3 regions of the Nanhaiella sioensis genome follow, and region 2 is predicted to be linked to each of the others. Evidence: riboswitches for the same ligand, from Rfam matches in the RefSeq annotation. Region 2 holds a riboswitch; each other region holds the start of a gene.

Evidence for each region. Region 2 has a riboswitch for cobalamin ahead of V1503_RS08855 (energy-coupling factor ABC transporter permease). Riboswitches for the same ligand answer to the same signal wherever they lie in the genome.
Region 1: linked by a shared signal. The riboswitch ahead of V1503_RS16885 (ABC transporter substrate-binding protein) and the one ahead of V1503_RS08855 (energy-coupling factor ABC transporter permease) in region 2 are both predicted to bind cobalamin.
Region 3: linked by a shared signal. The riboswitch ahead of V1503_RS20870 (ribonucleoside-diphosphate reductase subunit alpha) and the one ahead of V1503_RS08855 (energy-coupling factor ABC transporter permease) in region 2 are both predicted to bind cobalamin.

The regions. Positions count from the first base shown of each region.
Region 1 is NZ_JBKAEG010000001.1:3,633,632-3,644,230, forward strand. Features, by position in the region: gene resB (cytochrome c biogenesis protein ResB) at 1-640, shown strand, start outside; gene ccsB (c-type cytochrome biogenesis protein CcsB) at 642-1,814, shown strand; gene V1503_RS16875 (response regulator) at 1,890-2,606, shown strand; gene V1503_RS16880 (ATP-binding protein) at 2,603-4,378, shown strand; cobalamin riboswitch at 4,598-4,851, shown strand; gene V1503_RS16885 (ABC transporter substrate-binding protein) at 5,134-6,117, shown strand; gene V1503_RS16890 (FecCD family ABC transporter permease) at 6,083-7,135, shown strand; gene V1503_RS16895 (adenosylcobinamide amidohydrolase) at 7,143-8,621, shown strand; gene cbiB (adenosylcobinamide-phosphate synthase CbiB) at 8,621-9,583, shown strand; gene cobD (threonine-phosphate decarboxylase CobD) at 9,558-10,599, shown strand, end outside.
Region 2 is NZ_JBKAEG010000001.1:1,897,161-1,907,759, reverse strand. Features, by position in the region: gene V1503_RS08870 (histidine phosphatase family protein) at 73-639, opposite strand; gene V1503_RS08865 (MFS transporter) at 1,047-2,339, opposite strand; gene V1503_RS08860 (MerR family transcriptional regulator) at 2,439-3,686, opposite strand; cobalamin riboswitch at 3,837-4,035, shown strand; gene V1503_RS08855 (energy-coupling factor ABC transporter permease) at 4,265-5,038, shown strand; gene V1503_RS08850 (energy-coupling factor ABC transporter substrate-binding protein) at 5,258-5,563, shown strand; gene cbiQ (cobalt ECF transporter T component CbiQ) at 5,550-6,326, shown strand; gene V1503_RS08840 (energy-coupling factor ABC transporter ATP-binding protein) at 6,342-7,175, shown strand; gene V1503_RS08835 ((2Fe-2S) ferredoxin domain-containing protein) at 7,210-7,590, shown strand; gene cobJ (precorrin-3B C(17)-methyltransferase) at 7,611-9,200, shown strand; gene V1503_RS08825 (sirohydrochlorin chelatase) at 9,215-10,102, shown strand; gene cobK (precorrin-6A reductase) at 10,099-10,599, shown strand, end outside.
Region 3 is NZ_JBKAEG010000001.1:4,409,522-4,420,120, forward strand. Features, by position in the region: gene V1503_RS20840 (fibronectin type III domain-containing protein) at 1-12, shown strand, start outside; gene V1503_RS20845 (DUF1330 domain-containing protein) at 392-838, shown strand; gene V1503_RS20850 (tetratricopeptide repeat-containing glycosyltransferase) at 928-1,995, opposite strand; gene V1503_RS20855 (hypothetical protein) at 2,248-2,712, shown strand; gene V1503_RS20860 (CgeB family protein) at 2,898-3,884, shown strand; gene V1503_RS20865 (LbetaH domain-containing protein) at 3,953-4,648, opposite strand; cobalamin riboswitch at 4,983-5,201, shown strand; gene V1503_RS20870 (ribonucleoside-diphosphate reductase subunit alpha) at 5,484-7,754, shown strand; gene V1503_RS20875 (ribonucleotide-diphosphate reductase subunit beta) at 7,767-8,813, shown strand; gene V1503_RS20880 (hypothetical protein) at 9,569-9,808, shown strand.

The DNA of each region.
Region 1 (10,599 bases), 1.7 Mb from region 2:
TTATGCGTTATACCAGGCAGACTTTAAATTAAATGAATTTCGTGAAATGTCCTTTAAATTAATAGAAAAAGAAAATGAGGATGTAAGCCTGGGTGAATTAACGATAGACCTTCACAACCCCCAGGAAGAGTATGATTTAGGTGAAGGTTATCAAGTAAAGTTATTGAAATACTTTCCTGATTACTATTTAAATAGTAATGGTGAACCTGATACAAAATTAAAAATACCTAATAATCCTGCTTTTGTATTTGAAATGTATACACCTGATACTCCAGAAGGTGAAAGAAGCTTTGTTGCGATAAGGCAAAATATTGAGCCTAATGGGGATAATCAATATAAGATGGCTTTTTCAGGAATTGAAACGGTGAATGTCTCAGGGTTAACTGTAAGGCGTGATTTTTCATTAGCTATTATAGCCATAGGTGGAGCAATATTTATGATCGGTGTTATCCAAGGGATGTACTGGAATCATCGTCGGATTTGGTTCAAGCGTGAAGGGGATTTGATTTATATTGCAGGACATACGAATAAAAATTGGTTTAGTTTGAAAAAGGACATTACATCAATTATCGAGGGTACTCAGCTCGTGATGCCAGTTGATCAAGTTGAAGATCGTAAGAAGCAGGCAAAGGGGGATTAATATGGCAGAATTAAGTAGTAATTTACTATATATTGCTTTTTTACTATATTTAATTGCAACAGTTTTTTTTGGAGGGACGATAGGCAACAAACGCAGTGATAATAAAAAAAACCTTTGGGCACAAATTGGGATTATTATTACGATCTTAGGGTTTGTGTCACAGCTTGGCTATTTTATTTTGAGGTGGATTGTAGCTGGACATGCGCCAGTCAGTAACTTATTTGAATTTACTACGTTTTTTGGAATGATGTTAGTCGGTGCATTCATTTTTATATATATTATTTATAAAACTAGTGTACTCGGTTTGTTTACACTCCCAATAGCTATGCTAGTTATTGCATATGCTAGTATGTTTCCAACTGACATTTCTCCTTTAATACCTGCGTTACAAAGTGACTGGTTATACATACATGTTATTACTGTATCAGCAGGTCAAGCAATTCTTGCAGTAAGTTTTGCTGCTGGGTTAATTTATTTAGTTAGATCAGTAGATCAATCGAAGAAAAGTAAACGGACGTTTTGGCTTGAATTAATATTGTATAGTTTAGTAAGCACAATAGGTTTTATTACCATTACTAGTGGGTTTAAGGTTTTAGATTATGAAGCGACATTCTCATATGTTGACAAGAGTGAACAGCCACTTGAAGTTACTTATCAACTTCCAGCTTTAGTTGGACCATATCAAGGGGAGCTTCTTACAGCTGGACGCTTTGAGCCACTAATAAGTATGCCTGCCGTTATCGATGCACAAAAATTAAATACTTTACTATTATCATTAATTACAGGATTAATTATATACGGCATGCTGAGGTTAATACTCAGGAAAAGAATTGGAGCTGCATTGCAGCCTATTGTGAAAAATGTTAATTTAGATCTAGTGGATGAGATAGGTTACCGTGCAGTAACGATTGGGTTTCCAATATTCACATTAGGCGGGCTAATCTTTGCGATGATTTGGGCGCAAATAGCATGGAATCGTTTTTGGGGATGGGATCCAAAAGAGGTATGGGCGCTTATTACTTGGCTCTTTTATGCAGCCTTTTTACATTTAAGACTTTCTAAAGGATGGCACGGTGAAAAATCAGCATGGTTAGCGGTAATTGGTTTTGCCATTATTATGTTTAATCTAGTTGCTGTTAACCTAGTCATTGCAGGATTACATTCATACGCATAATCATAAAGACAGATACGCATAAACCTATACGTTAACAATTTCAACTATTAACATTGTCTGAGGAGGACGAGACATATGGAAAGAGAAATTAAGATATTAGTTGTTGATGATGAAGAACGAATTCGACGACTATTAAGGATGTATTTGGAGCGTGAAGATTACGTAATTGAAGAAGCAGACAACGGTAATGATGGTTTACTTAAAGCTCTTGAAAATGACTATGACCTCATTCTTTTAGATTTAATGATGCCTGGTAAGGATGGCATTGAAGTATGTAGAGAGCTTAGAGAAAAAAAGGCGACACCTACAATTATGCTAACTGCAAAAGGTGAAGAAGTGAATCGTGTCCAAGGGTTTGAAGTTGGGACAGATGATTATATCGTTAAACCATTTAGCCCGAGAGAGGTTGTACTTAGAGTCAAAGCATTGTTAAGAAGGTCTTCACCGACTTCTTATTTACAAACTGAAACAACTACAAAAGATGTAATTGTATTCCCTCATTTATCAATTGATAATGATGCACATCGTGTATCTGCGGATGGGAAAGAGGTCAGTCTTACACCTAAGGAGTATGAGCTTCTTTATTTTCTTGCCAAGGCTCCTGATAAAGTGTTTGATAGAGAGCAATTATTAAAAGAAGTTTGGCACTATGAGTTTTTTGGTGACTTACGTACTGTTGATACACACGTAAAACGTCTACGTGAAAAACTGAATCGTGTTTCTGAAGAAGCAGCAAAAATGATCGTAACTGTTTGGGGTGTGGGTTACAAGTTTGAGGTAACCAATGAATGAAACTTTGGCGAAGTGTAGTAGGGAAATTATGGTTTACTATTTTGCTATTAGTTTCATTCGTATTATCAATTCTAACCGTCCTTTTACTCCAGTTTTTTGAAAATTATCATGTCAATGAGGCAAAGAATGATTTAACAAAAACAGCGACCAAAATAGCCTCGATCATGGAAGAATATGATGATAAACAATTAGCACGGAATATTTCATGGGAATTAATTGATGAGATGACGAAAGTCATTATTGTATATGATAAAGATAATTATTGGTATTCACCTGATAGTAATGTACTAGAAAACCTACCAATATCATCGATCTTTAATGATAAACAACTAGCCAGGGTGTTTACGAACAGGGAAGTAATAAGCGAAAAGAAATACTTACATGAAATCACAGCTCCAGTTGATAAAAACAGCCAATTGTTTTTAGTTGCTGCACCTTTAAAAGTTTCTAACGAAGAAAATGGCGCAGTAATTATATATCAGTCATTAAGGGCTGTTGAAGAGACATCACATCAAACAACTAAACTAATACTTTTAGCTGCGGGAGTCGCAATTGTATTAACGACCATATTTGCTTTTTTCTTGTCAACTAGAATAACTTCTCCACTGCTTAAAATGAGAGAAGCAGCGTTCGAAGTGGCAAAGGGGAAATTTGATACGAAGGTACCGATTTTGACAAATGATGAAATTGGTGATTTAGCTACTGCTTTTAATCAAATGGAGCGACAATTAAAGTATAATATGAACGCGTTAAGTCAAGAAAAAGAGCAGTTATCTAGTATTTTAAGCAGTATGGTTGATGGTGTAATTACTTTTAATAAAGATGGCTCGATCTTAGTTTCAAACCCACCTTCTGAGCAATTTTTGCAAGCATGGTATTACGAACAAGGCAATTTAGAGAAGCCAACAGAAGAGCTACCATCAGAGGTTCGAGAATTGTTTAAACAAGTTGTTTCTTTTGAGAAAGAACAGACGATAGAAATCACATTACAAGGTAGGAATTGGGTTATCGTTATGAGCCCGTTATATGATAATAAATTTGTCAGAGGAGCTGTCGCAGTACTTCGAGATATGACTGAAGAACGAAGGTTAGACAAGCTACGAGAAGATTTTATTGCGAATGTGTCCCATGAATTAAGAACACCAATTTCTATGTTACAAGGATATAGTGAAGCGATCATTGATGATATTGCTAGTAGCGATCAAGAAAAGAAAGATATCGCAAAAGTAATATATGATGAATCTTTACGTATGGGTAGGCTAGTGAATGAGCTATTGGATTTAGCTAGAATGGAAGCTGGTCACTTAAATTTGCATTTAGAAGAGATAGATATTCAACCTTACATTCAAAGAATAATTCGCAAATTTCATGGGTTGGCACAGGATAAGTTAATTACCTTGGACGTGCAAATTAACGTAGTACATAAAACAATTATGTTTGATCCTGATAGGATTGAACAAGTATTAACTAATCTGATTGATAATGCAATACGTTATACTGATGAACAGGGAACTGTTGTTGTAAAAGTTGATTCTATAAAAGATGGTTTGAAAATTGACGTCAAAGACTCTGGTTCAGGAATTCCTGAGGAGGACTTACCATTTGTCTTTGAACGCTTCTATAAAGCAGATAAAGCTCGAACGCGTGGACGTTCAGGTACTGGACTGGGCTTAGCAATTGCTAAGAATTTGATAGAGGCGCACAATGGAAATATCTTCGTTCATAGTAAAATTGATGAAGGAACTACATTTTCATTCTTTATACCACAATAATAAAATGCACGATTGTGCCATGTTAAGTATTTGATAAGCAGTCAAATTATTCTTGTCAATATATTAATAATCGGGTATTATGAAAAAGAATTTTTAAAAGGGCTCATTTCGTATATGGTGTTACTATTGTTAGTAAATATGCTAGAAATGGATTTATGGCAATTAGTTTTATCCTAAACGTCTTTGCATGAATAACAATAATCAATGCGTAAACAGCCTAAAAATGAATAGTGCTAGGTGTCTTTTCTATTATACTACATAGGAAATAAAGGGAATGTTAAAACATTCCATAAAGACTTAAAAGGGAATTCTAGTGTGAATCTAGGACTGCCCCCGCAACTGTATTTGTGGACGAAATGATATTACCACTGTATGGAATAATAATATTATACATATTTATTGTTAGCCATATGGGAAGGATCAAAGTAGGATGAAGCATGAGTCAGTAGACCTGCCAAGCACTATATACGTTTTCAATTCTTCGGGGATTGAGTATTGAGACGGTCGAGTAGTGTATTTTTTAGTAACAATACATTTATGATGCCGTCTAACAGCTCATCCAATTCGGATGGGCTTATTTCTATTTAGGCTGATTTCGTTAACATTGTTGTTACCTGAACAACAGAGGTTTATAATCATTCTCATCGTTGTATTGAAGAAAAGACAACACGTAACTCTAGTTGTCCTAATACGAAAAACAACAATGAATACGAAAACTGCCATATTAAAAAAGAAGGAGAAAAAAGATGTTAAACATTAAAAAGTACTTCCCTACTGTCTTTATCGTTATTTTATCATTCATTTTATTAGTAGGTTGTGGTCAAACAGAGGTTAAAAATAATGAAGCTTCTACAAATGTAGAACAGGAAACTAAAGTTGATGATAAAGCAGAGTCTAGCTTTCCAGTAACAATTACGGATGGATTAGGTAATGACGTGACAATAGAAGAAGAGCCACAAGCAATAGTGTCGTTAATACCAAGTAATACAGAAATAGCTTTTGCGTTAGGTTTAGGTGATAAAATGGTTGGTGTAGGTGATTGGGCTGATTATCCACCAGAAGTAGCCGATATAGCAAGGGTTGGTGGAACAGAATTTAATGTTGAAAAGGTGATTTCATTAAACCCAGACGTCGTTCTTGCCCATGCCTCAAGTGCGCATAGCTCTACTGAAGGTCTTCAACAACTACGAGATGCTGGTATAAACGTGGTCGTTGTTAACAATGCAACATCATTTAAAGCAGTTTATGACTCTATTAAAATGATTGGTGTTGTCACTGGAACAGAAGAAAATGCAGACAAGATCATAAGTGATATGACAGAAAAATTGAATCTGATTAAAGAGAAGTCAGCAGAAATTAAAGAAGCTGATCAAAAGGTAGTTTGGATAGAAATATCCCAAGCTCCAGATCTATTTACGACGGGAAAAGGTACCTTCATGCATGAAATGCTTGAAGCGATTGGAGCAAAAAATGCAGCAGGCGATCAAGAAGGTTGGCCACAATTTACAGAGGAAGATGCGGTATTGCTTAAGCCAGATGTTATTGTTATTACATATGGGTATTATGTCGATAATGCAGTTGATCAAGTATTAGCGCGTGATGCATGGCAAGAAGTACCAGCTGTAAAAAACAAACTGGTTTTTGATATTAACTCTAATTTAGTAACACGTTCTGGTCCACGTTTAATTGAAGGAGTAGAAGAACTTGCAAAAGCTGTCTATCCTGACATTTATCAATAAAAACCGTTCTCTACCATATATTATTACTGTATGTTTTGTTATATTTTCAATTTTGTTAGGGGTTTCGATAGGGACGTTATCGATCCCCTTTTCTACTATTTTAAACGTGATCTTTTATAGAGTTTTTCATTTAGGATCAATAGAGACGATTGATACAACAGTAGTAAATATTATAATGGCGATTCGCTTACCCCGAGTGATTCTAGCTTTTATTGTCGGATCTTCTCTAGCGATTGCAGGGGCTGCATTTCAAGGGTTGTTAAAAAACCCATTAGCAGACCCTTATACACTTGGAGTATCTTCTGGAGCATCAGTTGGAGCAGTAATTGTGCTTTTTTTTGGTATACATATCCCTTTTATAGGGAAATTTACTTTACCTATATTTAGTATTTCTTTTGCGTTTCTGTCCCTCATACTCGTATTAGTGTTTGCCAGAGCAGTTGAGAAATCCATGTCTGTGGAAACGATTATTTTAACTGGGATTATATTTAGCTCATTTTTAGGGTCTATTATTTCTTTAATGATTGCACTTACGGGTGAAGAATTAAGACAGATCATTAACTGGTTATTAGGTAGTGTAGCGATGAGGGGTTGGGATTATATTAAAATTATTCTACCTTTTTACATGGTAGGCATTGTATTACTACTCGGTAATGGAAGAGAGTTAAATGCATTTTCATTTGGTGAAGAGTCAGCTAAAGTTTTAGGGGTTAATGTGGCAAAACGAAAAATGACCATTTTGGCAGCTTCTTCATTATTAACAGGTGCAGCTGTTGCTGTGTCAGGAACAATCGGTTTTGTAGGTTTAGTTATTCCTCACATAACAAGGCTTTTATGGGGCCCCAACCATGTTCGTCTATTACCATTATCAATGCTTAATGGGGGGGCATTTTTAGTTATTGCTGATTTAATCGCTAGAACAATTATTACTCCACGTGAACTACCAATAGGAGTCATTACTGCCTTAATTGGTGCACCTGTGTTTGCTTATATTTTTATATCGAATCGAAGAGGATGATATTGTCATGATTAATGTAACGGAAGCTAGTTATCATTATAATCAAAAAAAGGTGCTGGATGATATTAACTTCACTGTTAAAAAAGGAGAAATTATAGGTATAGTTGGGCCTAATGGCAGTGGTAAAACAACATTATTAAAATTAATTAGTGGAATGTTACATGCTAATACAGGTGATATAAGGATAAAAGGCCAGTCGATAACAAAATATGAGCAAAAAAAACTAGCGAAAATCATTGCTGTTTTACCTCAAACAATTGAAGCTTCATTTAATTATTCCGTTCAGGAAACAGTTAAATTAGGCCGATATGCTCACCAAACAGGGTTATTTCCTCAGTGGACCGATGAAGATGAGAACGTTGTAAAAAAGTCAATTCAACTAACTGGTTTAACAGGGATGGAGGAAATGAGCTTAGCGACTCTAAGTGGTGGAGAGCGTCAAAGAGTGTTCTTGTCCCGTGCATTAGCACAAGAGCCTGAAATACTCATGTTGGATGAGCCGACTAATCATCTAGATATATCGTATCAAATACATTTGCTAGATTCTTTATCACAATGGTCTGAGACATCAGACTTAACTGTCATTGCTATTTTTCACGACCTGAATCTAGCAAGTTTTTATTGTGATAAAATTCTGCTGCTTAATAATGGAAAAATGATTGCAATGGACGCACCTAATAAAGTATTGAATGAAAAAGATTTAACGAACGTATACCGAACACAATTAACAGTAGGTGAGCACTCTACAGTACCGAAAACACTAATATCACTCGTCCCTAAATTACCTACTTTACCGCAAGAAAATGGGTTAATGTCACAAATATCAATGCACTTAACTAAAGAAATGATTGTTATTCAGACTAAACAACCATTTAAAACACTCTCTTCTTCAATAATTGGTGATGGAATCGGTTGGAAAAGCACCTTTGTAAACCGTCACGTCCACAAAAATTATAATTGTAATAGTCCAAGACAAGATATGACGTCATTTCTTCAAAGCCATAGTATGAATAGTCCTGATTGTATCGGTATGATGACTGCAGCAACATTAGAAGATGTAGCTACGGAAGTGCTTAATGTTAACAATCTTAGCATATTTACAGTCATAACCGCAGGTACCTCAAATGCAGTTGATGTGAGTAGAGCAATGTATAGGGAAGAAGAAGTGGTTTATCCAGGGACGATTAATATGATGATTTTTGTTGATGGAAGACTTACGGAAGCCGCGTTTGTACAAGCAATAATGATAGCTACTGAAGCAAAGACAAAAGCGCTCCATGATGAACATATAATAGACCCATTGTCAGCAACTATAGCAAGTGGAACCTCGACAGATAGTATTGTCATTGCAGCATCTCAGACGAAAGAGCTTATAGAATATGCAGGATCTATTACTCAAGTGGGTAAAGCGATAGGGCATACTGTGTATGAAGCGACAAGGAAAGCTATTCAAAATAATAAAACAAGAAGAAGTGGTCATGAATGATAGAGCATATCTGTGCAATTATTATTGCTCTCGGTTTAGATTTTGTAATAGGAGATCCAAAGTGGCTTCCCCATCCAGTTAGAGGTTTTGGCTGGATGATTAGGAAGTGTGATCATGCGCTTAATGAAGGTAAATTTAGAAAAAGCAAAGGGGTAATAACAGTCATAGTTGTTTGTGGTTTTGCAACAGTCATTTCTGCGGCAGTTATATTTTACCTATATTCGTTACATTGGGTCATTGGCATGCTTGTTGAGGCACTTTTTATCTTCACAACAATTGCAACGAAAAGTTTAAAGGAAGCCGCCGTTGAAGTTAAGCTACCTTTAGTTGATAAAAATCTAGGTTTAGCTCGAGAGAAATTAAGCTGGATTGTTGGAAGAGATACGATTCATCTTGAAGAATCAGAAATTGTTCGTGGGGTCGTAGAGACTGTAGCTGAAAATACGAGTGATGGAATTACAGCCCCTTTATTTTTCGCAATACTTGGAGGTGGCCCTTTAGCTGTAATGTATCGAGCAGCAAATACGTGTGACTCAATGCTTGGCTATAAAAATGAAACCTATCGAGAATTTGGTTGGGCGGCAGCGAAATTTGATGATTTATTAAATTTTGTGCCTAGTCGAATTTCTGGAATATTAATGGTTGTTGCTAATGTAGCATTGGCAAAGCAATCATTAAAGGAATGTATGAAACTCTTATTTCGTGATGCTAGCAAACATCCCAGTCCTAACAGTGGTTGGCTAGAAGCGGCGATGGCTTCGATATTAAGTGTTCAGTTAGGAGGAATTAACTATTATAAGGGTGTGGCATCAAATAGAGCGACAATGGGTGACCCCATCGTTACACTGACTGTAAAGCATATAGATAAGGCAAATCAAGTGATGATCAGAACTGTTATTGCGTGTACTATTTTCTATGTTCTAGGAGGGATGTTCATTGAGAGTACCATCACATGGCGCTAACCCTAACAAACTGTACGAGGCATTTAATATCGTACCTCCAAAAAGCATAATAGATTTTAGTGTTAACACTAATCCTTTAGGAGCTCCTATCGCCTTAAAAAATGAATTCAACAAGAGCTTCCACTTTGTCACTGAATACCCAGATATTGAGTCAAGTGAACTATATTCGGCTATTTCCCACAGTGAGAATATTCCAGCTTCAAAACTATTTGTCGGGAACGGTGGATCCCAATGTATTTATTTATTATCCCAACTGTTTGCTGGGAAGAAGGTAGGATTACTAGAGCCAACTTTTTCAGAATATCGAACTGCTTGTACCGCTTATTCATGTCAAATTCAATCGATTCTATTAAATGAATTTAATAACTGGCAACCTCAAATTAAGCGTCTTAAAGCTCTCATAAGAGAAGTTGATGTGATGTTTCTTTGCAATCCGAATAATCCTACAGGTACTATAATAGATGAGGCTATACTACTCGACATTATTGATTATGCAAGGATACATCATACAACAGTCATTTTCGATGAGGCGTTTTACGATTTTTGTGAAACTTCAATTTCAATGATCAAGTATATCAACGAATACAGTCATATTATTATTTTACGCTCACTGACTAAAATGTACCATCTAGCAGGGATCCGATTAGGCTATGTGGTTGCATGTGAAAATATAATAGAACGTTTAAAGACGCTACAGCCACCATGGAGTGTAAACGGGGTCGCTCAACATTTAGGTGTGTTATGCATAAGTGATAAAGCTCATGTTACTAAGACAAAACAATTGGTTGATGAAGAGAGAAGGAGAGTATTCCAACACCTAGCACAGCTTCATTATTATGTTTCTCCTTCCACTGTAAATTATTATTTGCTGAAAGACCCCGTATATAATAATCAACAAGATCTGCTAATCTATTTATTGAGGCAAGGGATTGTACCTAGACACACGTACAACTTTTCAGGGCTTGATGGTATGTATATAAGATTAGCTATACGGACAACAGAAGAGAACGACTTTC
Region 2 (10,599 bases):
AAATGCATCTACGGTTTTCATCTCTTTTGATACAACGGGTGAAGCAGCGAGTCTATTTAATGAGGGATCCTGTTAATGATTTTGAGAACTCCACAATCTATAGACATCTACTAACTCATGTCCATCAAAGGATAATTTATAAATATCTGGCATGGTGAGTTGTTTCCAAAAGGCAAAATCAAATTGTGGGTCAAAGTAATTCATGATTAATACCATAATATTGCCATGTGTACCGACAACTATATTTTTACCTTCATATTTTGATAATATCTCTTTAGTTACCTTTACACCTCGTGCCTGAGCAATTATATTTGATTCCCCACCTTTGAATGAAAGCTGCTCATTTTCCCAAACGGCTGTTATAGCCTGTAGGAAGTTATCAACTGGTCCGTCAGACAATAATCTCTCCATAAAGTCGTCTTTTAGTACTATCTCCATACCTCTAAGCTGGGCAATACCGTCAACTGTTTGTATCGCTCTTTTGTAAGGGCTAGATATGACGATATCGATTTTTTCGTCTTTAAGAATGGATGTTACGTTAGTTGCGTCAAATAGACCTTGTTTAGACAGAGGCCTACTTAATTCATCAGGTGTATAAGTAGCATGAGCATGGCGCACAAAAAATAAGTTTGTTTTCATATAATCACCTTTATTTATGTTTGATATTGTTTTTTCCACAGCTCGTTTCTTTTCTTACTAAGATATAAACACGGATAAAGCAGTTAGTTTAACCTTTTCTTCTTCTAAGACTATTAAAACCATATTCAACATATGCAACATATCAGTTACTCGAATTTAAGTGAAATAAAGCAACAAAGATAACAAAAGGCTGTTTTAATATAGTTTGCTGTTATATCAATATTTTTTTAAAAAAAAGATGCCCCAAAGCTTGAGTTGTTCTCATGTGTATTTGTTAATAGGAAAAACAACCGAAAACAGCCTAACAAAAAGTGCCTATTAAATTAGCATTCCTTTGCTGCTAAAATGCAAATAGCTATTCCTTAGCTGATATGCAGTAACTTAATCGCATACAGCTTCAAAACTTATTAAGGTGCTTCCGCATTCTGTGTATGGTGTCTCAACGATATTGATCTTATTTCTTTCGTGAAATACATATATAAACTTATGCTTAACAGTGTTGATCCTCCGACTAATGGTAGCCAATAAGGTGAGATGATGTTTAGAAGTGTTCCTGACAGAATCATAGCAATCGGTACAATGGCCTTAACAATAGTTAAGCCAGTACTTATAACTCTCCCTCTTAACTGATCAGGAACCATTTGTTGAATAAACGTCATGATAGGGATATCGACAAATGATGAAGAAATCCCAAAGCCTATATTTAATACACAATAAAATATTGTGTAAAAAATAGGGTGATAAGTTTGGTTAAAGAGCAATGGTCCACTAATGAGGATTGTTAAACTGGAGATGATCATAGTCATAAGTATTAAAAACTTATGATAATGTAACTTTGAAATAAATTTTCCAATGAAAATAGATCCAATTAGCATACCAATTGGAAATGCCGCTTCAATGATTCCAAATGCAGTAGAATGAAGCTTTAAAACATTTGTAATAATAAACGGAACTGGAATGGTTGATGATAAAGTAATAAAAAAGTTAACAAGTATTGACAGAACGATAATGCCTCGTAATTTTTTTTGAGAAATAATATAGGAAAAACCTTCTTTTAGCTCTATGAAAAAGTGGTCTTTTTCTTTGTTAGGAGAATTTTTTTCATTGAATCGGAAATTAATAAAGCACTCACTTATACTTGAAATGATAAAGGAGATAGCATTTATTAATATAAAGGTTTTTATATTAACAAAAGCAAATACCATTCCTCCTATAATTGGTCCTAAAGTAAAAGAAATTGAAAAAATTATTCTTGTGATCGCGTTGATCTTCATCAAGTTATTTTCATGAACAATATTTGGTTTAGATGATTCGATGCTCACACTAGCAAATGTACTGAAGACATTTAAAATAAATGTTATTGCATAAATCCAATATAAATGGAGTTCATGAAGACTAATTACATATAAAACAAGAAGCACCACGCCACTTAATACATCACTAAAAACTAGTATGAATTTACGGTTCAGACGGTCTGTGATAACTCCAGCTACAGGTCCTAAAATAATGGTCGGTATAATAGATAATATTAAGTTTGTTGCAAATGAAAGCCCCGAACCTGTTACTGTCAAAACATATAAACTGATAGCAAATGAGTAAACGAAAGATCCAAATAACGAGACAATGCTTCCAAATGAAAGTAAGATCAAATTTTTTACATCAGATTTTGGATCAAACATTTGACTTAATTTATTCCTCAATATTTCCCCCTCCTTTATAGTAATCCTAATTCATCGGGAAAGGGCAATAGCAAGGTAGTATTTACGTTTTTTTTACGATGAAATTTACAAAAGGTCGGGTTAACCCAACCTTTTTCCATAATAAAGATAAGTATACATCTTCTCGCCATCTAGTAATTGCAATTCATACTTTCCAGGGGATTGATCAACTGGAATAGAGACCATATCGTCGACAAGGTCATAGCGTAAAGTTTTTAATTTCTCTTTGATGTTATTAAGTTGAAAGTTTTGTCTATAAGACGGATTGATTTCATTTTTTTTATGATAGTTTTCATACGTCAAATATGCACCGATTAAATTACTTTCTTCTTTTAAATAAAGCTGTACTTCCTCTATTAAAAAGTTTTCATGTTGAAAGCTATGCTCTGAACTGCCTGTATCAATTAAAAAATCGACTGCTTCTTTTTTTAATGGAATATGTAGGAAATCAGAACAAATAAATAAGATATTTTTCTGTTCTTCATAAGTTTCTAAAATACTTTTTAATACGTAATGTCGTTGGTAATCATGATCAACCGCAATATAGAGGCAATCTTTAGGCAAGGAGTTATAGATATGCCTTAATGAGAAACCAATTCCGGTACCAAGATGGAGCAATATTTTATGCGTTAATTGTTCAAAATTAACCCTTTTATAAAACCAGTCAACAGCCTGATATAGATGATCTAAATATTTTTCATCTGTTTCCTTAATGTAATCTGATATAAAATAGTTGAATTCATTCATCATATGACTTGGACTTTTAACGTGGTGAGCATGATGAATGGTTTGTGGGGTGAAGAGAATTCCGTCTTTAATAAAGTGTTGATGCTCACAGTTACATTGAAGAACACCATGTAAGATTTGATTGTTAACGATGTCTCCATTTTTAATGCTTAGAGCAGCGCCGCATTTTTTACATTCTAAAAGTGGGAGCACTGATAAGCTCATACCCATTTTAAGCTGTTTAGGTTTATTCGTTGTATTTAAATGGGTAAGTTCATTTTGCAAATTTTGTCTCGTTTCTTCGTATTCGACTATTTTATGTTCTATCGTATGTAGCTTTTCTACAAAAATCTCTTTGTAAAATTCGTTATTTTCTAGTGCGGATAATTTGCCAAGTCTTTTATATTGAAAGATTGTTTTTATTTCACTTAACGAAAAGCCGAGGTTTTTTAAGTAAATAATATCCTTTACATCTCTGTGACACTGTTCATCAAATTGATACTGTCCGGATGCTTTCTCAGGTGTTATTAAGCCAAGGTCTATGTAGTGTCTAGTTGTATTTATGCTTATTTTATTTTCTTTAGAAAATTGTCCTATTTTCATAGTTAGTCACCTTAACTTTGTTTTATTAGAAATCAAATTAATATTTATTATATTATACACGTACTATTAGAAATTTCCTTTCACAAATATACATGATATGAAAAAAGCTAGACTCATAATTTAATTTAGAATATACTGAATTATAACAACTGAATGATGAAATAAACAGGTGTTGTGCATAAGTAAAAGCTGTGTACAACTTAAAAGGGAAGTTCGGTGTAAAGCCGACGCGGTTCCCGCCACTGTAAGTCTGAGCAACCTGCATATGTGTCACTGTTTCGAAAGAAATGGGAAGGCGCAGGAAGTGTTGAAGATAAGTCAGGAGACCTGCCTGTTTAAGTAACACGATTGTAACCTACGGGAATATAGGGAGGTGTTGTTAAGAATTAGTATGTAAACATATAGTTAATACTGACTTTTTCTGAGCACTCGATCCTTTATGGTTTGAGTGCTCTTTTTATTTTACATAAAGGCTCTTTCGGAATCTTCTAATTTTGTTTAGTAACCACGAGCTATATTCGTGTGTATATCAATATATTTCGAATCAGCCTTTATAAACATGGGGGAGAGCTTCACTGATGAAAAGAAAACATGCTTGGCTATTCGTAACAATTATTATTGGTTTGACTAGTTATTTTTGGCTGAATTCATTTCGGCCAGTATATGCGATGCACATAATGGAGGGCTTCCTGCCGGTTGGGTGGGCTATTTTTTGGTGGGTTTTAACCATTCCATTTTTGGCTGTTGGGATGTACTCCATCCGAAAAAAAGTGAAAGAAAACCCCGAGGTGAAGACGATGCTTGGGCTATCAGGGGCGTTTGCATTTGTGTTGTCAGCATTAAAAATCCCTTCTGTAACTGGAAGTAGTTCACATCCGACTGGTGTTGGGCTAGGTACTGTGCTTTTTGGTCCAACAGTCATGAGTGTACTAGGGACGATTGTATTAATGTTTCAATCATTATTGCTCGCTCATGGCGGTATCACAACACTCGGTGCAAATGCATTTTCGATGGCTGTTGTAGGACCAATGGTTACATATTTCGTATTTAAAGCAGGCTTAAGAGTAAATTTCTCTTTTGCAGTCTCAGTTTTTTTAGCAGCCATGTTAGGAGATCTCAGTACTTATACTGTGACAGCTTTTCAATTAGCTCTGGCATTTCCGACTGAGGTTGGAGGAGTTGTAGCATCATTTATCAAATTTGCTGGGATTTTCTCTTTCACACAAATTCCTTTAGCAGTGAGTGAGGGGCTATTAACAGTAGTAGTTATGAACTTGCTTGCAAAATACAATGTTCGAGAATTACAGCTATTAAATGTTCCAGTAGTTAGAATGAGTTCAAAAAAGGCTTAGAACAACAAGGTAGTTGAGCAAAAAGAGAAGTAACTCAATTAGTTATGCTACAGCCATTGTTTCACTTACATTTGAGTAACTGATATGTATGAAATGATTTTTATAGACTTTAACAAAGAAAAGCTGCTCTGAACTAATTATATTCTTGTTTAGCTTTTATTACGAAAAGCAACTATTAATGCGAAAACAGCTATTTGAAACAAGGAGGTATGTTAATTAATGAAAAATCTGATTTTGATAGTGTTGGTCATCTTGTTGGCTATTGTTCCTTTAGTAATACAGCGGGATGCTGAATTTGGTGGGGCAGATGGACAAGCTGAAGAAGCGATTGGTGAAATAGCACCTAATTATGAGCCTTGGTTCAACGTATTATGGGAGCCACCAAGCGGTGAGATAGAAAGCTTGCTATTTTCCTTACAAGCGGCCATAGGTGCAATTATAATCGGCTATGTTATCGGCTATGGTAGAGCACGAAAAAAATTCTCCACTGAATCTTCTAGTGAGGTGAAGCATGCTTCGGATTGACCAGCTTGCTTATTTGAATCAGCTACGACATGTTCACCCTATTGAGAAAGCAGTTTTCACATTTTTATTTTTGTTTTTCTGTCTTATTACAAAAAGTGAAGTTATTGCTGTTATAACTTTGTTAATCATGAGCATGGCAATAGTTTTTGGTGCGAAAATCTCAGTACGTGATTATATAAAACTACTTTTATTACCATCATTTTTTTTGGTTTCAAGTATTATACCTATTCTTATTTCGGTTGCACCGTATGACTACAAAGTAATTGATTCTTTATGGTCAATGACTTTTGGTACGTGGCAGTTGTATATATCTACAGATAATATATCAATCGTTACAAGCTTATTTTTTACCGTTTTCTCAACTGTAAGTTGCATGTATTTCTTAATATTATCTACGCCGCTTCATGATATTTTATGGCTTCTACAGAAAATGAAACTACCAACACTATTTATTGAACTCGTTGCATTCACATATAGATTTATTTTTGTACTCTTAGATAAAGCTCAAGAAGTCTATATCGCACAAGCTTCTAGACTTGGCTATCAACATTACCGTCTATCAATTTATTCTTTAGGTCAGCTAGTAGTAGGGGTGTTTGTAAAGTCTATGAAGTACGCAAAAGAACTACAAATAGCTGTAGATACACGTGGTGGACAAGATGGTAATTATGAAATTGAAAGCAGCTATAAATATCATCCACTGAACTGGGGGATCGTAGCGATATCAATGCTGACGCTTACATTCGTAGCATCAGCTATGTAAAAGGAGTTCTGTTTAATGAGTACACCAATTATAGAGCTTGAAAACATTACATACCAATATCCTGATGGGACTGATGCTATAAACAATATTTCTCTATCTATTGAACAAGGAAAGAAAATTGCTTTGTTAGGAAATAACGGGGCTGGAAAGTCAACATTGTTTTTACATTTCAATGGGATTTTACAACCGACGAGTGGTTCCATCTGTTTTCAAGGTGAAACGTTACGGTACAAGCGCAAAGAGATAAAGAGATTACGTCAACAGGTAGGGATTGTATATCAGGATTCTGACTCTCAATTATTCTCATCTAGTGTTTATCAAGATATAAAATATGGACCTAAAAATATGGGGCTTTCTGAGAGCGAAGTGGAGCTAGCTGTGGACAAGGCAATGGTGTTAACGGAAACGACTGCATTAAAAGAAAAGCCACCTCATTTTTTAAGCATTGGCCAAAAAAAACGAGTTGCCATTGCGGGAATTGTGGCCATGGAGCCGAAGCTCATGGTATTAGATGAACCGACAGCAGGGCTAGATCCATACTATGCTAAGAAAATTATGAATGTATTACATGATATTCAAACAGAGAACAAAACAATGATTGTGTCTACACATGATGTGAATTTAGCTTATGAATGGGCTGATGAGATCATTGTAATGAATGAAGGGAGGATCATAGCCCAAGACAAACCTGATCAAGTATTTCGAGACGATGCGATTTTACAAAAAAGTCACTTAGAGAAACCGTGGATCATTGATGTCTTCGAACAATTAAGAGTGAAAGATGGATTTAATTCATGCACTATTCCAAAAACAAAAAATGAAATAATGAAGCTTTTAGCAAAAATATAGAACTTTACATCTTTATTGAAGGGAGAGGATGAAATTGACGACATGGAATTTACAAGGGACGAAACACCACGTGTTGATATGTAATGGTTCAAGCTGTATGAGAAAAGGTGGTGAAGAAGCTACAGTAGCTATTCGTGAAGAAATTGAAAGACTAGGTCTCGATTCAACTGTTCATACGACAAGAACGAGGTGCAATGGTAGATGTAAGGATGCGTGTGTAGCAATCGTCTATCCAGAGGGTACGTGGTATGAGAAGGTTACACCAGAACTAGGTCGCCAGATTGTTTCCGAACACCTTGCGCAAGGACAGCCCCTTGCACATGCGATGAGCTATACAACAACAAATACGGGGATGCAGTTACAAGGTGATCGTCCACTTGGGATTTCGAAAGAAAAAGCAGTGGTAAATAAGTAAATGAAAAAGGAGGGGTTAGCTTGAAGGGAAAATTACTCATTGTCGGTTTCGGGCCAGGTAGTGAAGCCCATATAACTAACAGGGCCAAGGAAGCCATCGCTGAAAGTGATTGTATTATTGGTTATAAAACATATGTAGATCTTATTTCAGATCTTATAACAGATCAAGAGATAGTAAGCACAGGCATGTCAGAAGAAGTAAGTCGTGCACAAGCAGCGGTTAAGTTAGCGGAAGAAGGAAAATATGTAGCTGTAATTTCAAGCGGAGATGCTGGAGTATATGGCATGGCTGGCTTAGTATACGAGGTGTTAATTGAAAAAGGATGGTCAGAACTTGATGGAGTTGAGGTAGAGGTTGTTCCAGGGATTTCTGCAATTAATTCATGCGCGTCGTTGCTAGGTGCTCCTGTTATGCATGATGCTTGTACGATTAGCTTAAGTGATCATTTGACTCCTTGGGAGCTTATCGAAAGAAGAATTGAAGCAGCCGGTCAGGCTGATTTCGTCATCGCTCTTTACAACCCAAAGAGTGGGAAGCGAACGAGACAAATTGTTGAAGCGCAACAAATTCTATTAAAATACCGTTCTCAAGACACACCAGTTGGTTTAGTAAAAAGTGCATACAGAGATCGACAGCATGTCGTTATGACGACCTTACAGGATATGCTTGATCACGATATTGGTATGTTAACAACTGTGATTATTGGGAATTCCACTACGTTTATGTATGATAACAAAATGATTACGCCAAGAGGTTACCAAAGAAAATACACATTGCAAACACAAGAGCAGAAGTTGAAACCACATGAACGGCTAAAAAGAGAGAACGAGCCTTGGGCATTGCACGGAGGTAAAGAAGAGTCTCCTTCAGCGTTAGATATGGCAAATAAGGCAATTGCGATGGTTGATCAAGACAAAGGGGTAACGAATGAGAGGTCAACATATGTAGGAACAAATATTGAGTCAATTTTTGAAGTAGCTGTCAGTCCAGGTGTCGTTAACAAAAAGTTTACGCCGCAGCAAATGCTTGTTCTTGCAGATGTTGTCGGTGATAAAGGAACGATGGAGTATACAATCAATCACCAGATTTTACTTCATATTCCTACTTCAAGCCCTGAAACAGTCACAAATAAACTAACGGATGTTGGTTTTTTACTTGCACCGGTTGGTGATGTAGCGACTATGAAGGCATGTGATTTTTGTGATGGAGAGAAATTTGACTCCATACCGCAGGCTGAGGAAATACAAGCATTAATAGGTGGTATTGATGTTCCAAAGGAGCTTCATATCGGTTTTAACGGCTGTGCGATGGCTTGCTATGGTGCAGTGAATGATGATATTGGCATCGTATTTCGCAAAGGCAAATTCGATCTCTTTCTCGGGGCGAAAACCGTTGGTAGAACTGCTCATGCTGGACAACTAGTCGCAGAAGGGATTGAACCTGAACGTCTGGTTCCATTAATACAAAATATCGTAGGAGAGTATAAGGAGAAGGGGCATCCGAACGAGCGTTTTAACAAATATTATAAACGTGTAAAGGAAATACAGGGTTACCAGTATAAAGATGTGTCACCAGATCTATCAATTGAACCGGTACCGTGTGCTGATTAAAAGGAGGAATATCAATGAAGGCAGTGTTATTTGTTGGTCATGGAAGTAGAGATCCAGAAGGAAATGAACAAGTATTAAAGTTTATAGAAAATATGAAACCTAGTATAGATGATAGTTTATTAGTAGAAGCGTGTTTTCTAGAGTTTGAGTTACCAAATATACTTCAAGGGCTGGAAGCTTGTGTGAACAAAGGGGCATCGCATATTGTTGTCATTCCAATTATGCTACTTCCAGCGGGCCATTCAAAGATTCATATCCCTGCAGCAATTGATGAGGCAAAAGAGAAGTACCCTCATATTGCTTTTACATACGGTAGGCCGATAGGTGTTCATGACTTAGCACTAGACATCTGTATTAATAGATTGGTAGAGGCTGGAGAGAAGATAGATGATCCTAAAGAGCATACAGCAGTAATTTTGTTAGGTCGAGGAGGAAGCGACCCTGATGCGAATAGTGATTTGTATAAAATTACAAGACTGCTGTGGGAACGACTTAAATATAAGATTGTAGAACCTGCTTTTATGGGCGTCACTGATCCTCTTATTCGTGAAAGTATTGAACGATGTATAAAGCTAGGAGCCAAAAGAGTTGTTGTCGTACCATACTTTTTATTTACAGGTATATTAATTAAACGTCTTGAGCGGTTGATGGCAAATTTTCAAACAGAATTCCCATCAGTAGAATTTGTGTTAGCAGAATATTTTGGGTTTCATCCAAAACTTGAATTGATTTTGCATGACCGCATAGCTGAGGCGTTAAAAGATGAAGTTAAGATGAATTGCGATACGTGTCTGTATCGTTTAGAGGCGATGGAACATATTGATCATCACCACCATCACGATCATGATCAGGGTCACCACCATCATCACCATCATGACGTGAAAACGGAGCATGTTAAATGATTTTATGTTTAGCCGGTACTAGTGACGCAAGAGAACTTGCGATATCTATGAAGAATGACGGATACTCCCTGCTTACAACGGTTGTCACAGATAGTGCAGCGATAGAGTTAAGAAAAGCTGGACTTCCTATAAAGGTCGGGAGGTTAACTGCAGAAGAGATGGTAGAAGTTATTCAACAACAAAACATTGAAACGATTGTGGATGCTAGTCATCCATTTGCAGAGGAAGCATCTAGAAATGCTATACAAGCAGCTAGAGCTGCGAATATCCCGTATATAAGGTATGAGAGGCAGCCAGAGCTTGTTAAGTCAGAAGAAGTCATCTCAGTCGAGAGCTATGAACAAGCAGCAGAGGTTGCTGCTAGCAAGGGTGGCGTGATTATGCTCACGACGGGGAGTAAAACATTACAAGTTTTTTCTCAAAAGCTATTAAATTTACCAAATACTCGCTTGATTGCTAGAATGCTACCGCGCAAAGATAATATGGAAAAGTGTGAG
Region 3 (10,599 bases), 2.5 Mb from region 2:
GAGGAAAAATAATAACATAAAACTCAACACACGTTGAGCTTCAGACCAATATGGATTTTATGAAGCAGCAGTTCAACATACTCAAGTTGTAAAGAAACAATTAGAAAATATCCATGCTATAAGGAATGTAGTAAAATAACACTTTAGTAGAACAATCCTAGTTTATATAAGGTAAATTGAGTCTCAACAGTCTGGCGCTAATCTGTAACAAGGATTAGTGCTTTTCTTCATTTTAGGACCATATTGTGGAGTAAAGCTTATTGGGCTAATGGATAGATCACTTCAATAAATATTTTTGCTTGAGGAAAAAGACATAAATCATGTCAAAAGTATCGACATAATTTATGTCTTTTGTTATTATTGACTTAAATTACGTCAAGGAGTGAAGAAAATGAGTGTAAAGAAGACTAAAATCATTCGTTACATCGAACCATCGCAACGTGCTGGTATGAGGTTCATGCAACACGGATATGAGGGTAGCATCATCATGCTGAACCTGCTGCGTTTTCGTGATATTGCCGATTACACAGCTAATCCTGAACTATCATCGGAGGTCCCAATTAGCGGTGCTGAAGCTTTCAACCGCTATATTGAGCACACGCTCCCATTTCTCCGTGAAAGTGGGGGAGAAGTGATGTTTCTTGGTGGTAGCGGAGAGTTTCTTATCGGTCCAGAAGACGAAAGGTGGGATCTTGTCATGCTAATCCGCCAGAACAGCGTGCAGTCGTTTCTTGCTTTTTCAAGTCATCAAGACTACCTTGCCGGTATTGGACATCGGACTGCAGCAATCGAAGATTCACGCCTTCTGCCCATGACAGAACTTCCGATACCGATTTAGTTAAAGGAATATGCACACTTCAGATAAATGTCAATTAACCCAAAATTATAACGGATTGTGGGTTAGTTGCCGTTTAATTTTCTGGAATTTCAGCTTTCTAGATGTTTTTCATGTAAGAACCGATTGTATTCTTTTACAGCAAAACTATTAGGAACATATTTTTCTGCTAACTCGTTATGCACCTTTGCTTTTGAATAGTCTTCTAAATATATATAACAAGCACATAATTTTAGGTGAGGAATCCATGTGTAACATGATTCTTGAAAAATGGGAAACCCACAATCTTCTAATTGAGGTATTTCAATAGTTGTCGCTATTTTATACCAACTGATGGCTTGGTGAATGTCGTTCTTTAACTGAAAGCATGTTGCTAACCTGCAACATATTTCAGCTTTTGGAGAATCAACCTTAAAAGAGCCTAAACAATACTCAATCGCTTTGTCATAATTTTTAAGGTTAATATAAGTATCAGCAATCTTCCATATAGCATAACACTTAAATTCTTTATCCTGATTTGTTATAGCAAGAATGGTTTCATACAAATGAATGGCTTGCTCATAGTATTTGTGATCCAAGCATTCATTAGCATAATGTAAAATATCCCTCTGAGAAAAGGTTGCCCCTTTGGCTATGGCTTTCTCGTATATTCTAATATTTCGATCTGATTTCCTTCGCTCGCTTTTATGCTTTATAGCAATATCTGTTTTTAATACTTTACCTGAAACCTCAATTACTTCATGAACATATCCATGCCATTTGAAATTACATTGTCTTTTCAATATACGATTACGATAGATTGTTAACATGGTGTTTTCATCTGAGTCTAGACTATTCTGGTATACCATCATGACAGAATCAGGTTTAAGCTCAGCAAGAATTTTTTTCAATTCAGCAATTTTATGTTGACTTTCTGCTGGTACAATATCATCTGCATCAAGCCACATAATATAATCTTTTGTAGCTTTTGAGAAAGAGTAATTCCGGGCGATTGAGAAATCGTCCACCCATTCAAAGTCATAAACTTTATCTGTGTATTGAATTGCTATTTCCTTCGTTCTATCCGTTGATCCAGTATCAACAATAATAATCTCATCTATTAAATCAATTATGGAAGATAAACACCTATCTAATACTTCTTCTTCATTTTTTACAATCATACACAGACTAATTTCTGGCTTGCTAATGTTATTCACCTCTTTTTTTATATTAGTAGAAGGTAAACAATTCTAAAGCTTTTCTAATTATTTTATGACCGATTGAAGGAGGTGTTACAGTTTAAACTAAGCACTTAATGTAACTCACATTTTTCATCAGAACTTTGGCTAATGCCCTTTGCAAAATGGTATGAATATGAATATAAATAGAAGGAGTGAGAAATATCATAAATTACTGAAAGGATATGGTGAATTATGTCAAAGTGTAAATGTAAAGGAGATTCTAATAACAACATAATATGTAATTGTGAATTTGATACTTTCACATTATCAGACGGTAACCCTCAAACTCCGTTTGTGCCTATAGAATTAACTACTGATTCGATAATGGTTAAAGAAAAGGATTGGATCTTAAAGGTTGATTCCATGGTAGACTTACAAGCGGACACTATGACTCTAGGACCAATTGATGTAAATTATGTAGTAGAACGTATTACAGGTGGGAATTCTACAACAATATGTACGTATAATGTCTTTGATGAAAGGACGAATAGTGTTTTCACATTAACCCCAAATAACACAGTCTGTGATACTCCACCAATAGGCAGCCATAGGTATAGATTATCGATTACAGATGTAAATACCGATTTAAATAATATGCTAGATAGTACTTGTCGGTGCATAAACGTCACTACTTTTAAAAAAGATAAGAAAAAGTAAACATAGTGTGTGTGTCACGATATGAAGGTACACCACAGGGACGACGTCTAAAAATATTAGAAAACATTTAAAAACCAACGATATAAGACATTTTCTTATATATCACAAAGAAATGCCCTTAACGGGGAGGTTTTCTTTGAATATTTATAAATCCTGATTTTAGTTATACGGAGAGTGTGTTTAAAATGCGTATTTTATTTTTAGAAAAACACCCGATGTGGATTCACGGACTGCCTAGAGGCTTTAAAGACTTAGGTCATGAAGTTAACATTTGTGAAATATCATCAAAATCCGAACTTTTTAATACCGTTGCTAATTATAATCCTCATATCATATTTTCAATGGGATGGACGAGAGAGCATAGAAAAGAAAAACAAAGTTGGTTAAAGGAATATCTTGAAAAAACAAATATCCCACATGTTTATTGGGCTACTGAAGACCCCACACATACTAAAACTTTTACATTACCATTAATTAAAAATAGTAAAATAGATTTTATATTTACTATTTGTCCTTCATTGGTGAAAGTATATAAAAAGTTAGGTCTACCTTCAGCTCGTTTAGATTTTGGATATCATCCAGACACACATTATATTACTAAATCTGAACCTAAATATACTAAGTCGATAGCAGTAGTTGCTAATGCATACCCTCATCTTCTTAGAAAAAACACTAACCTTTATCGTTACGAATCTACTAAAACATTAATTGAGCCGTTAATAAAAGCAAATATACGAGTTGATTTTTGGGGAGTAGGTTGGAAGAACATGCAAGATATACTTGGTGTGCAAATTCCTAATGACTGGATCCATGGTTATATTCATTATTTAGAAACTCCAAAAGTATATAGTAGCTCTGATATCATCATAGGCCTTCAAAACCAGCAAAATCAGCTTACACAAAGAACTTTTGAAATATTAGGTTCAGAAGGATTTCTCATAACGTCTGATACACAAGAAATAAGACGCTTATTTACACCAGGGTATCACTTAATTACATCCTCTTCAAAAGAAGAAACAGTAGAATTAGTAAAGCATTATTTATTAAAAACTGAGGAAAGAGATGTTATAAGGAAACGAGGTAAAGACATGGTCGCAAAAAATCATACTTATAAACATAGGGCATTGTATATCATAGACATATTGAAAAGAAATGGGATAATAGAAAAATAATATTGGATAAGTTGTATTCATAAGGTTTATCTCGGGTTATCATTATATATAACTATCTCGAACGGAAATTAGAGAAGTCTTTTAATCTCAATTTGATTTATGTTTTTGACAAGTGAATTATTTTCAATATAACCTCGTATTGTTAGGTTGGGATAAGTAAGAACATTTTTACCGATAACTGAACCAGGATTTAACACACAGTTAACTCCAATTTTCGAATTATCACCTACAATTGAACCTAGGTAATTTAAATTAGTTGAAATAGTTTTATTATCTATGGTCTTTACTTTGATTTTCCCTCCAAAAGGTACATTTTTAAAATTCGATAAATGTACCCCACCACCAAGGTTTACATTTTGACCGAGTATTGAATTACCTACAAAATTATAATGAGGAGCACTAGATCCATTTAGTATTATAGAATGCTTGATTTCCGAACAACTACCAATTATACAGTTATCACCAATGATTACGTTATCTCTAATATATGCTCCGTGATAAATTTTAACATTTTCACCGATTATAGCAGGTCCCTTAACATATGCACCTCGTTCTATAAAACTATCTTTACCAACAAAAATGTTTTTATTATTCACAGAATTTTTATCTTCTACTTCACCATTTATAGTAGCATTTTTTTTTGATAATATTGTCTGAATAAAATTAGGTAATATTTGTAATACTTCCCAGTAGTGTTCTTTATTACTAAATATTTTCTTCATAAAAAAATCTTCATAGGTTAAAAGATCTTTTATTTTTGACAACATAATCCCTCCTTTAAGCAATTACTACACTTTGTTACCTTTCAAAAATACTATGTGTAGAAGATTGAAAATATTCAAGGTACTTACGTGGTGTAAACGTCATATTACCTTAATTACACAATATTTCTGAACTGCTTAATGTTACCTACCTTCGTTCAATACTATACATATAGATGATCGATATGTTACCTGACAAAGTTCTGTCATCTTTAATCTTTTAATTTAAATACTCCTTATTTGCGTATAGTTCTTATTGCAAGAAATGTCAAAACCTATTATAATTTAAATTGAAATTCAATATTTAGTAGTATAATTAAGTTGATAATACAATATTTTGTTATCTAGTAAAAAAGGTGTCGAAAAATCGACGTATAGATGTTCGAGAAATATAGAACATCTCCATGTAGGGAATTTGGTGAAAATCCAAAACTGTACCCGCAACTGTAAGTGCTGATGAAATAAGCGAAACCACTGTGAAGTACGATTTCATGGGAAGGGGCTTAAAGTAAAGCGAAGCACAAGTCAGGAGACCTGCCTTTTTTATTTAGTGCTATTTTCTTCGGGAGTTGGGAGGATAGGACGAGGAGAAGAAAAATCATTCAAACATTTTTTTGTTGAATGACTATTCTTAAAAGGGTGATAATTCTCTCTTTTATATATCCATCGTTCTGTTCGCTCATCTTACTAAGGATGAGCTTTTTTATATTTTAGGATGAACAGGGTCTAGCTCTGCCTTCTAACCCATTGAGTCACTTCACAATATACCTAGCATGTGTAATGATTTCATTGCATGTTGGAGGCAGGCGAGATTCATACGCATTTTTATTAAAAGGGGATGGAAAGAATGCAAAAGGTATTAGTTGAGTATCAGCAGCTGGCTGATGGTACGTCTGAAATGGTTTTAGATTATGTTCAAAAAATAGCTGATAGATTTCCTCATTTATCATTTGATGAATATCGAGAGAAAATAATGCTGGCTCTTGAGAATAAAGATGAATGGCATATTGACCAACTTACCAACATGTTAATATTATCTGCACTGGAAAGGATTACATCGTTAGAGCCTGATTGGACTTTCTTTGCTGCAAATATATACCTTGATTCACTTTATCAAAAAGCGACTGAAAATAGAGCTGAGTCGTCAGGTTACCACTATGGTTCATTTTATCAATTGCTATTAAAGCTGACGGAGATGGGAATTTATAGTCCGAAATTACTCTCACAATATTCAAGAGAAGAAATTGATATATTAGCAGACATTATCGTACCAGAGCGAGATCAATATTTTACATATATAGGTTTATTAACATTATCGGATCGTTATTTGGCAAAATCTCATCAAGGAGAAGTATTTGAGTTACCACAAGAGCGGTTTCTCATCATTGCAATGACATTGATGATGAACGAAAATAAGGAAAATAGATTAGCACTTATTAACGAATCTTATTGGGCACTCTCTAATTTGTATATGACGGTTGCAACACCAACACTTGCTAACGCAGGAAAAAGCTATGGCCAGCTATCAAGTTGTTTTATAGATACAGTTGATGATAGCTTGCAAGGAATATATGATTCGAATACAGACATCGCGAATTTATCTAAAAATGGTGGAGGGATAGGTGTTTATTTAGGGAAAATTAGAGCGAGAGGTAGTGACATAAAGGGGTTTAAAGGAGTTTCATCAGGGGTTATACCTTGGATGAAGCAGTTAAACAATACGGCAGTGTCTGTTGACCAGCTTGGCCAAAGGCAAGGAGCGATTTCAGTTTATTTAGATGTATGGCATAAGGATATATTGTCGTTTCTTGATACGAGATTAAATAACGGAGATGAAAGACTTCGTACACATGATCTATTCACCGGAGTGTGTATACCTGATGTATTTATGGAAGTTGTTGATAAACGTGGTGAATGGTATCTTTTTGACCCACACGAAGTAAGAAAAACAATGGGCTTTTCATTAGAGGATTATTTTGATGAGGAGCGTGGCAAAGGGTCTTTCCGAGATAAATATTGGGAATGCGTAAACAATCCGATCCTTTCAAAAGAAACTGTAGCAGCGATAGATATTTTCAAGGCTATTATGATTTCACAGTTAGAAACAGGAACACCATATATGTTCTACCGAGATACAGCAAATAGAGCAAACCCAAACAGACATAAAGGGATGATTTATTGTAGTAATCTATGTACAGAAATTATGCAAAATATGAGTCCTACAGTTGTTGTTGAACAAATGGTAGATGATGGTCAAATCATTACTGTGAAAGAGCCTGGGGATTTTGTCGTTTGTAATTTATCATCAATCTCTTTAGCTAAAGCAGTTCAGGATGATGTCCTTAACAGGTTAATTAAAATACAAGTTCGTATGCTTGATAATGTAATAGATTTAAATGCAATTCCTGTATTACAAGCAGAAATAACGAATGAAAAATATAGAGGGATTGGATTAGGTACATTTGGTTGGCACCATTTATTAGCATTAAAAGGTATAGCGTGGGAAAGTGATGAAGCTGTCGCTTATTGTGATGAACTGTATGAACAAATAGCGTTCGAAACAATTCAAGCTAGCATGGAATTGGCTAAGGAAAAAACACCCTATCCTGCATTTTACGGCTCAGATTGGGAATCAGGAGCATATTTCGAATACAGAAAATATCATTCAAAACAATGGAATGAGTTAAAAGGAAATGTTAAGAAGCACGGTATTCGAAACGGCTATTTGCTTGCAGTAGCACCTAATTCATCAACTTCGATCATTGCAGGGTCTACAGCAAGTATTGACCCGATATTTAGAAAAGAATACTCTGAAGAGAAAAAGAACTATAAAATACCAGTTACTGCACCAGATTTGACACCTCACACAAACTGGTATTACAAGTCGGTTTATACAATTGACCAAAAGTGGAGTATTATGCAAAATGCGAAACGACAGCGGCATATCGACCAATCAATTTCATTTAATATTTACGTTCGGAATGACGTAAAGGCTAAAGAATTATTGGAGCTTCATACACTTGCTTGGCGAAACGAATTAAAAACAACCTATTATGTACGTTCAACATCAACTGCTGACATTGAAGATTGCGATAGCTGTCATAGTTAAAAGAGGGGGATAATGATGATTACAATTGCAAAACGAGAGCTTATGGATGCACAAGCACCCAACTGTTCAACAAGTATGATCAACGGGGCAAGTTCAAATATATTAAACTGGGATGACGTCCGTTTTCCTTGGGCATACCCAAAATACAAAGTAATGTTAGCAAACTTCTGGACACCGTTTGAAATTAATATGGGAAAGGATATAAAACAATTTCCACAGCTCTCTCAAGTTGAGCAGGATGCGTTTTTGAAAATCATTGGATTATTAGCTCTTTTAGATAGCATTCAATCTGACTATGCAAGTAAGGTTGCTGACTATATTACAGATTCTTCTGTCAATGCACTCATGATTATGCTAGCTCAACAGGAGGTCATTCACAATCACTCGTATTCCTATGTTTTATCAAGCATTGTACCAAAAAAAATTCAGGATGAAGTGTTTGAATATTGGCGTACAGAACATACGTTACGAAAACGCAATGACTTTATCACGAATGGATATAAAGATTTTACTGAACAACCATCCATCGAAAACTTTTTGCACTCCATTATATATGATGTGATATTAGAAGGCTTGTTTTTCTATAGTGGCTTTGCTTTCTTTTATAATTTAGCACGAAATCAAAAAATGGTTGCAACATCAACGATGATTAATTATATAAATAGAGATGAACAAATCCATGTAGGTCTATTTGAAAAAATATATAAAGAAGTTTTGAAAGAAAACCCTGAGTATAACACCCCAGAACTAGAGCAGTATGCAATTGCTACCTTCCGGAAGGCAGCAGAATTAGAAATTGAATGGGGTCGTGAAATAATAGGTAATAAAATGGATGGAATTGTGTTTGAGGAATTGGAGCAATACATTCAATATATGGCCAATAAACGTTGTCATCAATTAGGGCATGGTAGAAATGTTTTTCCTCATGCACCGATAAAAAATCCATTGCGATGGATTATCGCTTACCAAGAAGTCGATTTAGGTAAAACAGACTTTTTTGAACAAAAATCTCGTCAATATACAAAAGCATCAGACGTGAATGGTTTTGATGATTTGTAAGGTATCCCTAAGTGAAACTTTTCTATCCTAGCCTTTTAGAGGGCATTCAAAATGGAATATAACTAAATAGGGTATACTGTCCCTCATCGATGGTTAAGATCCCCGCTTCTATAGGTGGAATCAGTGAATTTAGGTGGAGTAGGATCTTCACCTGATTCACTGATATTCAAGTTTACTTAAATGTGGAAACAGGATATGGAGAGATTATTTCGACAACACCAATTACACATACATCTGAACGGGCGGTATCATGCACAAGTATATTTCAACACATTTCCTTCCGTCACGTCTTAACTTCAAACTTTTTTATTCATATAAAAAAAGCACACCAATCCCATAGTTTACCTTTACCAACAAGACACCATAAAATCCTAAGAATGGTGTTGTCATAATGTTTGTCATTTTTTGTCGGTTGAACTACACAAAATCCTCCTAATTTAGTTTACAAATGGTACCATTATTGATACATTTAGGCTAAGAAAAAAAAGGAAGGTTGTTCAATTTTCTCCAGTAAAGTTTATTAAATTACTAAATTGTATGAAATTGGGTTCGAAACTATTAACGATAGAATGCTTGTAATTTGAAGCATATAAATGAGATTAAGTGAGGTATTGAAGATATAGTTAACGATGATAATTTACTCAGGAAAATGACAATTTAGGTGCTGCCATGTGAAGGACCAAAAAACTTAAAGTGAAGAAATGAAAAAGACCTTGAACTCTTCCTTAGCATATTTTGATGAATAGGTGGTTATTATGAAAATTATTTACTCTTTAATTATCACTTCGATTCTATTATTCGGGTGTAGTGGTGGAGGTGAAGTTAGCAATATTCTAACAGTTCACAAAGGAAATGCAGTACAACATGGTAATAACCTTGTATTTAACTATGGAGGAAACACTTATACCATAGTAGACAAACAAAAAATTAATCTACCAGCTGGTGAATACTTTAATGTTGTTTTAATTAATGGTAAGCCGGAACTTACTGACTAGGATTAAGGGAAAAAAGCAGGAGAGTACTTAGAACATTCAAATCAGTAAATAATGGTTTTGAATATTAATTCTGTACGTAATTATTAATATCATACATATTTTAGAAGTGGGAAAAAGCATCTCAATAATAGAGGTGCTTTTTATTTAGAGAACTATAAGATTCTTTCAGAACTTAGAATCCTTGTGTGTACGTGTGACTTCAAAATTATTTAGTAACAGAAGAGGAAATTCATTACCGGTTTTCATTAAAGCATAAAAAATACTGGGATGTTGGTCGTGTTGTGTACCCAACTGTGAATATGCAAAAGGAGTTTATTGGAGTAACATTCTAAGGACTCGACCCTGAACATCTCGTATCTTATTTAGACGAATTTTGCTATCGATTTAATCGAAGAAAATTCAAAGGAGAATGGTTATTTGTTCTAAGTGAAATTATGTGCATCACCTCAGACAATTACTTATTCTAGGCTCGTGGAAAATATAACTAATGTAAAGTTAAGGAGTGCATAATAAAAGACTGTATTTAGCCTTTCATTACTTTCTTTTATTAGTTTGTAGTTGTGCTACAAAAAATATTTCTTTTCAAATCCACCACGTTCTTCAAATTTTCTTTGACAGACTCTTTCATCAATAAAAGTTTTTTGATGCGTTTTTCCTAATAAATGTATCACTTCTAAGTGTAAGAGTGTTCTTCTACTGCATTATCATCATTTGTAGAAGGTAAGTTACACTAACTTCTTTCATTAATTTCCCCAAAGTAATTGTACACATCTTTTTTTTTTCAATGCTGT